Regions from separate parts of the Metabacillus mesotrionivorans genome, predicted to be linked through region 1. Evidence: a T-box and tRNA genes for the amino acid it is inferred to sense, from the RefSeq annotation. Region 1 holds a T-box; the other regions hold tRNA genes.
What was found. The T-box of region 1 lies ahead of serS (serine--tRNA ligase). A T-box ahead of a tRNA ligase gene usually reads a tRNA of that ligase, here a tRNA-Ser.
Positions count from the first base shown of each region.

Region 2: it has a tRNA-Ser gene. The T-box ahead of serS (serine--tRNA ligase) is inferred to sense a tRNA for this amino acid. The anticodon was not compared.
Region 3: it has a tRNA-Ser gene. The T-box ahead of serS (serine--tRNA ligase) is inferred to sense a tRNA for this amino acid. The anticodon was not compared.

Region 1 is NZ_JBQMFF010000017.1:4,923-7,581, forward strand. Features, by position in the region: gene pdxS (pyridoxal 5'-phosphate synthase lyase subunit PdxS) at 1-522, shown strand, start outside; gene pdxT (pyridoxal 5'-phosphate synthase glutaminase subunit PdxT) at 544-1,134, shown strand; T-box leader at 1,187-1,407, shown strand; gene serS (serine--tRNA ligase) at 1,459-2,659, shown strand, end outside.
Region 2 is NZ_JBQMFF010000011.1:262-2,920, forward strand. Features, by position in the region: tRNA gene ACTSEZ_RS19150 (tRNA-Pro) at 1-59, opposite strand, end outside; tRNA gene ACTSEZ_RS19155 (tRNA-Arg) at 65-141, opposite strand; tRNA gene ACTSEZ_RS19160 (tRNA-Leu) at 229-314, opposite strand; tRNA gene ACTSEZ_RS19165 (tRNA-Leu) at 330-413, opposite strand; tRNA gene ACTSEZ_RS19170 (tRNA-Lys) at 428-503, opposite strand; tRNA gene ACTSEZ_RS19175 (tRNA-Gln) at 531-605, opposite strand; tRNA gene ACTSEZ_RS19180 (tRNA-Asp) at 613-688, opposite strand; tRNA gene ACTSEZ_RS19185 (tRNA-Val) at 692-767, opposite strand; tRNA gene ACTSEZ_RS19190 (tRNA-Glu) at 788-859, opposite strand; tRNA gene ACTSEZ_RS19195 (tRNA-Ser) at 878-968, opposite strand; tRNA gene ACTSEZ_RS19200 (tRNA-Asn) at 977-1,051, opposite strand; gene ACTSEZ_RS19205 (SprT family protein) at 1,197-1,643, opposite strand; gene cmpA (cortex morphogenetic protein CmpA) at 1,748-1,861, shown strand; gene ACTSEZ_RS19215 (Tex family protein) at 1,875-2,659, opposite strand, start outside.
Region 3 is NZ_JBQMFF010000004.1:42-2,700, forward strand. Features, by position in the region: tRNA gene ACTSEZ_RS12240 (tRNA-Ala) at 1-36, shown strand, start outside; tRNA gene ACTSEZ_RS12245 (tRNA-Met) at 68-144, shown strand; tRNA gene ACTSEZ_RS12250 (tRNA-Ile) at 150-226, shown strand; tRNA gene ACTSEZ_RS12255 (tRNA-Ser) at 242-334, shown strand; tRNA gene ACTSEZ_RS12260 (tRNA-Met) at 516-592, shown strand; tRNA gene ACTSEZ_RS12265 (tRNA-Asp) at 596-671, shown strand; tRNA gene ACTSEZ_RS12270 (tRNA-Phe) at 682-757, shown strand; tRNA gene ACTSEZ_RS12275 (tRNA-His) at 804-879, shown strand; tRNA gene ACTSEZ_RS12280 (tRNA-Gly) at 897-970, shown strand; tRNA gene ACTSEZ_RS12285 (tRNA-Ile) at 976-1,052, shown strand; tRNA gene ACTSEZ_RS12290 (tRNA-Asn) at 1,080-1,154, shown strand; tRNA gene ACTSEZ_RS12295 (tRNA-Ser) at 1,163-1,253, shown strand; tRNA gene ACTSEZ_RS12300 (tRNA-Glu) at 1,267-1,338, shown strand; gene glgB (1,4-alpha-glucan branching enzyme) at 2,006-2,659, shown strand, end outside.

The DNA.
Region 1 (2,659 bases):
ACTGTACCGTTTGTCTGCGGATGCCGCGATTTAGGCGAAGCGACAAGACGTATTGCAGAAGGAGCTTCTATGCTCCGCACAAAAGGCGAGCCGGGAACAGGCAACATTGTTGAGGCTGTCCGCCACATGCGCAAAGTAAATGGACAAGTACGCAGAATCGCAAGCATGAGCACAGACGAGCTGATGACAGAAGCGAAGCTGTTAGGTGCGCCTTATGAGCTTCTTCTTCAAATTAAACATGAAGGACGCCTTCCGGTAGTTAACTTTGCAGCAGGCGGAGTGGCAACACCTGCAGATGCTGCTCTTATGATGCAGCTTGGTGCTGACGGAGTATTTGTCGGATCTGGTATCTTCAAGTCAGAAAATCCTGCTAAATTTGCACGTGCGATTGTTGAAGCAACAACTCACTTTGAAGATTATGAGTTGATTGCAAGCCTTTCTAAAGGTCTTGGAACGGCAATGAAAGGCATCGAGATCTCAACACTGCTTCCTGAAAACAGAATGCAGGAGCGCGGCTGGTAATCATAAAGGAGTAGAAGAGTCATGCTTAAAATTGGTGTACTTGGCCTTCAGGGTGCCGTCAGAGAGCACATCCGCTCCATTGAGGAAAGCGGAGCTGAAGGGATCGTTGTCAAACGGACTGAGCAGCTTGATGAGCTTGACGGTCTGATAATTCCGGGCGGTGAAAGCACAACCATGCGACGCCTGATTGATAAATACGGATTCATGGGTCCCTTAAAAACGTTTGCTGCACAAGGAAAACCGATGTTCGGAACGTGTGCAGGCCTTATTCTTCTTGCGAAAAACATTGTCGGATATGAAGAAGGCCATCTTGGTGTCATGGATGTAACCGTCGAACGGAATTCCTTCGGGCGTCAGCGCGACAGTTTTGAAGCGGAGCTTAACATCACGGATGTAGCAGAAGACTTCACCGGCGTTTTCATCAGAGCTCCTCATATTGTGGAGGTTGGAGAGGACGTTGAGATCCTTTCTAAACACGATGGACGCATTGTCGCTGCAAGACAGGGCCAGTTCCTCGGCTGCTCCTTCCATCCGGAATTAACGGATGATCACAGGATGACAGGTCTTTTTGTCCGCATGGCGGAACAGGCAAAAGAAAAATTAAGCGTATAAAACCCTTGCAACCGTACCAAACTTGTAGTAAATTATGAATTACTTAAATAAGCACAACGTGATGACAGGAACCAGTAGCAAGTGTTTCTTTCCAAAGAGAGCCGGTGGTCGGTGCGAACCGGTGTGAGATCCTTGTGAATCCATCCTTGAATGATGTATTGAAATCTTCGGAGACTAGATATGTCCGGAACAGGCCGTTATCCTGCTAAGAGGAAGGCGCAGGATTCTGTCTTCAATTAGGGTGGCAACGCGGATACAACTTCCGTCCCTTTACCGGGGACGGGAGTTTTTTATTTGTAAAAAAAGATAAAAGGAGTTTTTAGGATGCTGGATATTAAGTACTTGCGGGCTAATTTTGAAGAGGTAAAAGAAAAGCTCTCTCATCGAGGAGAGGATTTAGGCGACTTTGCCAAATTTGAAGAGCTTGACCAAAAACGCCGTGATCTGATTTCTGAGGTTGAGGTTTATAAAAGCAAACGCAACGAGGTTTCCGGCCAAATTGCCGTCATGAAGCGCGAAAAGCAGGATGCCGATCACCTGATTAAAGAGATGCGTGAAGTTGGCGACAAGGTGAAGGAAATGGATGAAGAGCTCAGACAAGTAGAAGCTGAGCTTGAAAACCTGATGCTGTCTATCCCGAACATTCCCCACGAAAGTGTGCCGGTCGGTGAAACGGAGGATGATAACATTCTTCACCGCGAGTGGGGCGAAGTTCCGTCATTTGCATACGAGCCGAAGCCTCACTGGGATGTAGCCGACCATTTGGGAATCCTTGATTTTGAACGTGCAGGAAAAGTAACAGGAAGCCGCTTTGTTTTTTACAAAGGTCTTGGTGCCCGTCTTGAGCGTGCGCTGATTAGCTTCATGCTTGATCTTCATATTGATGAGCACGGCTATACGGAAGTTCTTCCTCCGTACATCGTCAACAGAGCGAGCATGACGGGTACAGGCCAGCTTCCTAAGTTTGAAGAAGATGCTTTCAAGATTGCAGACGAGGATTATTTCCTGATTCCGACGGCTGAAGTCCCGGTGACAAACATGCACCGCGAGGAAATCATGTCTGCCGATCAGCTTCCGATCAATTATGCAGCATACAGCTCTTGCTTCCGTTCTGAAGCAGGTTCTGCGGGAAGAGATACAAGAGGTCTGATCCGCCAGCATCAATTTAACAAAGTAGAGCTTGTAAAATTCGTAAAACCTGAAGACTCTTACGATGAGCTTGAAAAACTGACAGGACACGCTGAAAAAGTTCTGCAGCTTCTCGGACTTCCGTACCGCGTTCTTAGAATGTGCACAGCTGACCTCGGATTTACGGCTGCGAAAAAATACGATATTGAAGTATGGATTCCGAGCCAGGAAACATACCGCGAAATTTCTTCTTGCAGTAACTTTGAGGCGTTCCAGGCACGCCGTGCAGGCATCCGCTTCAGACGTGAGCCTAAAGGGAAACCTGAATTTGTTCATACACTGAACGGTTCAGGACTTGCGATCGGGCGCACGGTTGCAGCGATTCTCGAAAATTACC
Region 2 (2,659 bases), on a different contig from region 1:
TCGAACCTGCGACCCCTTGGTCCCAAACCAAGTGCTCTACCAAGCTGAGCTACTTCCCGTAATATGGCGCGCCCGACAGGAGTCGAACCCATAACCTTTTGATCCGTAGTCAAACGCTCTATCCAATTGAGCTACGGGCGCACATGATAATTTGTGAAGCGACTTAAATATAATACCAAGTTGTGATCTTTATGTCAACAACTTTTTTTAAGTTTTTCAAAGCTCTTTTGGTGCGGCCGAGAAGAGTCGAACTTCCACGGGGTTACCCCCACTAGGCCCTCAACCTAGCGCGTCTGCCATTCCGCCACGACCGCGAAAAGAATAATGTATGGTGCGGGTGAAGGGACTCGAACCCCCACGTCAAAGACACTAGATCCTAAGTCTAGCGCGTCTGCCAATTCCGCCACACCCGCATATTAAGGAAAAATGGTGTGCCATGAAGGACTCGAACCTTCGACCCTCTGATTAAAAGTCAGATGCTCTACCGACTGAGCTAATGGCACATAGATATTCATTTTTCAAAATGAAAATGGCTGGGCTAGCTGGATTCGAACCAGCGCATGACGGAGTCAAAGTCCGTTGCCTTACCGCTTGGCTATAGCCCAATAAAAATGGCGGTCCCGACCGGGATCGAACCGGCGATCTCCTGCGTGACAGGCAGGCATGTTAACCGCTACACCACGGGACCAGATGGTGGAGGATGACGGGCTCGAACCGCCGACCCTCTGCTTGTAAGGCAGATGCTCTCCCAGCTGAGCTAATCCTCCGTATTCATTTGTGAAAATGATGACCCGTACGGGATTCGAACCCGTGTTACCGCCGTGAAAGGGCGGTGTCTTAACCGCTTGACCAACGGGCCAGAGACAATAAAAAATAATGGCGGAGAAGGAGGGATTTGAACCCTCGCGCCGCTTACGCGACCTACACCCTTAGCAGGGGCGCCTCTTCAGCCACTTGAGTACTTCCCCAGAATAAATGGCTCCGCAGGTAGGACTCGAACCTACGACCGATCGGTTAACAGCCGATAGCTCTACCACTGAGCTACTGCGGAATAAAATTGCTGACAGACTTTCTTAATTATATGAAGGTTTGGACAAACTGTCAAGCCTTCTTTTCAGTCTTGTTTTGCGTCTCTTACGACGGCTTTTATAATTTAACACAGCTCGACACAGAGCGTCAACCCTTTTTATGAAATTCTATGAAACAAGTTTGATTTTCCCTCCGCATTTGCCGCACACGTATTTTGATGTATCCATCTTCCTGCGGCGATTGTAGATATACCGGCACTCTGTGCATTGATACTGAACGATTTTCCTTGTTCTTGACGGAGGCTCGATCGGCGTGCAGAACCTTGGTGCCCCCACTTGTGAAAGCAGCGCCCTGAATTCAGGATCACGGTGCTTATATCCTCTTCCTTCTATATGAAGGTGATAATGGCACAGCTCATGCTTGATAATGCCGATCACTTCATCGATTCCCTGAGAAAGATATTTCGGGTTCACTTCGATATTGTGGCTTGAAAGGAGATACCTTCCTCCCGTTGTCCGCAGCCTGCCGTTGAAAACCGCTTTATGTTTGAATGGTTTTCTGAAGTATTCTGCAGAAAGCGATTCTGTCAGTTCCTGAAGTTTGCGTTCATTCATTCCAAAGCACCCCGCATAGTTTGTTTCTCCGAACAGGACATCCTGAGCCCGCATAAAGTAAGTCATACACATACTCCATTATAAACAATAAGGAGGAACGAGCAATGCCATCATGGTTAAAAAACCAAATGCAGCGTGCGTTTTATGAAAAGGACCGTTATCAAATCAAAATGCTGAACCAGTGCTGGTATTTTTATAGAAAAAAACACTGCTCGTAAGCAGTGTTTTTCATCAGCTGTTAACCATTGTAAGTGCAACCCGGCCTTTTTGCCTGTCTACTGAGTCTACCCATACAGTTACAACATCTCCTACTGAGACAACATCAAGCGGATGCTTTACGTAAGAGTTTTTCAGCTTGGAGATGTGGACAAGCCCATCCTGCTTCACGCCAATATCAACGAAGGCTCCGAAGTCCACTACGTTTCGGACCGTCCCCTGAAGCTCCATGCCTGTTTCAAGGTCTTCCAGTTTCAGAACGCCTTTTTTTAGAAGAGGTTTAGCCACTTCATCCCGCGGATCGCGCCCCGGGCGCACGAGAGAATCGCAAATATCTTTTAAGGTCAGTTCTCCCATGCCGATTTTCTCTGCAGCTTCTTTCATGTTCAGACTGCTTATTCCTTCTCTAAGCTTATCTGAGCCAAGGTCTTTCAGGCTCAAGCCAAGCATACGGAGCAGCTCTTCTGTTTCTTTGTAGCTTTCAGGGTGGATTCCGGTAGAATCCAGAGGGTGTTTGCCCCCGGAAATTCTCAAAAACCCTACGCACTGTTCATAGGTTTTAGCTCCAAGGCGAGGGATCTTTTTCAATTGCTTCCGGTCATCAAACTTCCCGATTTCATCACGCTGTTTCACAATGTTCTGAGCCACAGACTTGCTTAGCCCCGCCACATACTGAAGCAAAGAAGATGAAGCTGTATTCACGTTAACTCCAACTTGGTTTACAACGGTTTCAACCACAAACGTAAGAGAGTCATTCAATTTTTTCTGTGCAACGTCATGCTGATATTGTCCGACTCCAA
Region 3 (2,659 bases), on a different contig from region 1:
AGGAGGTCAGCGGTTCGATCCCGCTAGGCTCCACCATTTTAATAGAAGTAATTGACTTTGTTCCTGGGGCGGTGTAGCTCAGCTGGCTAGAGCGTACGGTTCATACCCGTGAGGTCGTGGGTTCGACTCCCTCCGCCGCTACCAAAAAAGGACCTTTAGCTCAGTTGGTTAGAGCAGACGGCTCATAACCGTCCGGTCGTAGGTTCGAGTCCTACAAGGTCCACCATTCTATTTTTCATACGGAGGTATACCCAAGTCCGGCTGAAGGGATCGGTCTTGAAAACCGACAGGGGGGTCAAACCCCGCGGGGGTTCGAATCCCTCTACCTCCTCCATTTCTTTTATCTTCAGCAAAACAAATTAGCATTATTTATTACTATTGCGGGGTGGAGCACGAATATGCTTCTCTGAATCCGCATCAGCGTAACGATCGAGCTGCTTCTTGGCTAAGCTTCCTGAGATCGGGACGGTCAATGCTCTAAATGAGCATCGGAAAACAGCATTATCTATTATTATCGCGGGGTGGAGCAGTCTGGTAGCTCGTCGGGCTCATAACCCGAAGGTCGCAGGTTCAAATCCTGTCCCCGCAACCAAATGGTCCCGTGGTGTAGCGGTTAACATGCCTGCCTGTCACGCAGGAGATCGCCGGTTCGATCCCGGTCGGGACCGCCATTTTTATAAAGGCTTGGTAGCTCAGTCGGTAGAGCAAAGGACTGAAAATCCTTGTGTCGGCGGTTCGATTCCGTCCCAAGCCACCATTTGCTTTTGCAAATCTTGCAGCTTTAGAAAATTTTACAGATAGTGGCGGTTGTGGCGAAGTGGTTAACGCACCAGATTGTGGCTCTGGCATTCGTGGGTTCGATTCCCATCAGTCGCCCCATTTTATCTTTATTCTCTGCGGGTGTAGTTTAATGGTAAAACCTCAGCCTTCCAAGCTGATGTCGTGGGTTCGATTCCCATCACCCGCTCCAATAATGGGCCTATAGCTCAGCTGGTTAGAGCGCACGCCTGATAAGCGTGAGGTCGATGGTTCGAGTCCATTTAGGCCCACCATTCCTATTATAGGAGCATATATGATTTTCCGCAGTAGCTCAGTGGTAGAGCTATCGGCTGTTAACCGATCGGTCGTAGGTTCGAGTCCTACCTGCGGAGCCATTTATTCTGGGGAAGTACTCAAGTGGCTGAAGAGGCGCCCCTGCTAAGGGTGTAGGTCGCGTAAGCGGCGCGAGGGTTCAAATCCCTCCTTCTCCGCCAGAAGGCATGCTCCGGCCCGTTGGTCAAGCGGTTAAGACACCGCCCTTTCACGGCGGTAACACGGGTTCGAATCCCGTACGGGTCATCATTTGAAAAGCGCTGCACAATGTGCAGCGCTTTTTTTGTCGTTAAAGAAGAAAATAAAAAGCAGGTATGAAAAACGGCATAGAACGTATTTATCCTAAATCATGCGTCCGTGAATCATGATCTCGAAATTTACTTCCGCAAAGCAGCTTAGACCGTCTCCAGGGAACGAATGAAACCCTTCTCCCCGTTAAAATAAGACTTCAAAAAATCTTTTTTTCCCTAAAAATATGTTTTCAACAAATAATATATATTTCTGTTATTCAAAAAGGTTTGAATGTTTTTCATTAGAGGTATATGTAATGGTAATAAAGAAACCGTGATTAAAAGGTCGTGAAAATTTCGACAAACATAAGAGGATTTGTCGAAATAACTGTTTTCGTGATATAGCATACGGTATTTGCTGAGATTGTATTTTTTGGTTAATATGCCCGGATTTTCTCATCGAATATGTTTTTATTTAGTAAATAAGACTGATGTTCATTTCACCAACACTCTATCCTTCCTTCCTTTCTTTATTCGACATCATTTTAAAAGAATAATGTTTTGAAAAATGAATGACTGTTCATGACATATCGTGTCAATAAGTAGAAGCGCTTACAAAAAAGGTAATTCTTCCTTCTGATTGAAATAAGAATTAAGATTACTTTATAGAAAGGGTGATGGGAATGAATCTTGCTACGCCAACTGATTTTGAGGTCCATCTTTTCCATGAAGGAAATTTGTTCAGAGCTCATGAATTGTTTGGTGCCCGCAGCAGCGTGCGAAACGGTGTAAGCGGAACAGTATTCACAGTTTGGGCTCCTCATGCGCTTGAGGTGCGGGTTGCAGGTGATTTTAATCACTGGGACGGCACAGGACACAAGCTTGAGAAGCTGAATGAACAGGGAATCTGGTCTGCTTTTATTGCCGGCATTGAAGAGGGTGATCTCTATAAATATGAGATTATCACGAAAAAGCAGGAAAAGATCCTGAAGGCTGATCCATTTGCCTTTTATTCTGAGCTGAAGCCAAATACAGCTTCTGTTGTTTACAATCTTGAAGGGTATAAATGGAATGATAAAAACTGGCAGAGAAAAAAGCGCCAGAAGGAAATTTATCAGCGCCCTATGTATATTTATGAACTGAATATCTGCTCTTGGAAAAAGAAAGAAGACGGCAGCCTTTATACATATTTAGAGCTTGCGGATGTCTTGATTCCGTATGTTCTTGAGCATGGGTTTACACATATCGAACTTTTGCCGATTATTGAACACCCATATGACCGTTCATGGGGATATCAGGGCACAGGCTATTATTCGGCTACAAGCCGTTACGGCACC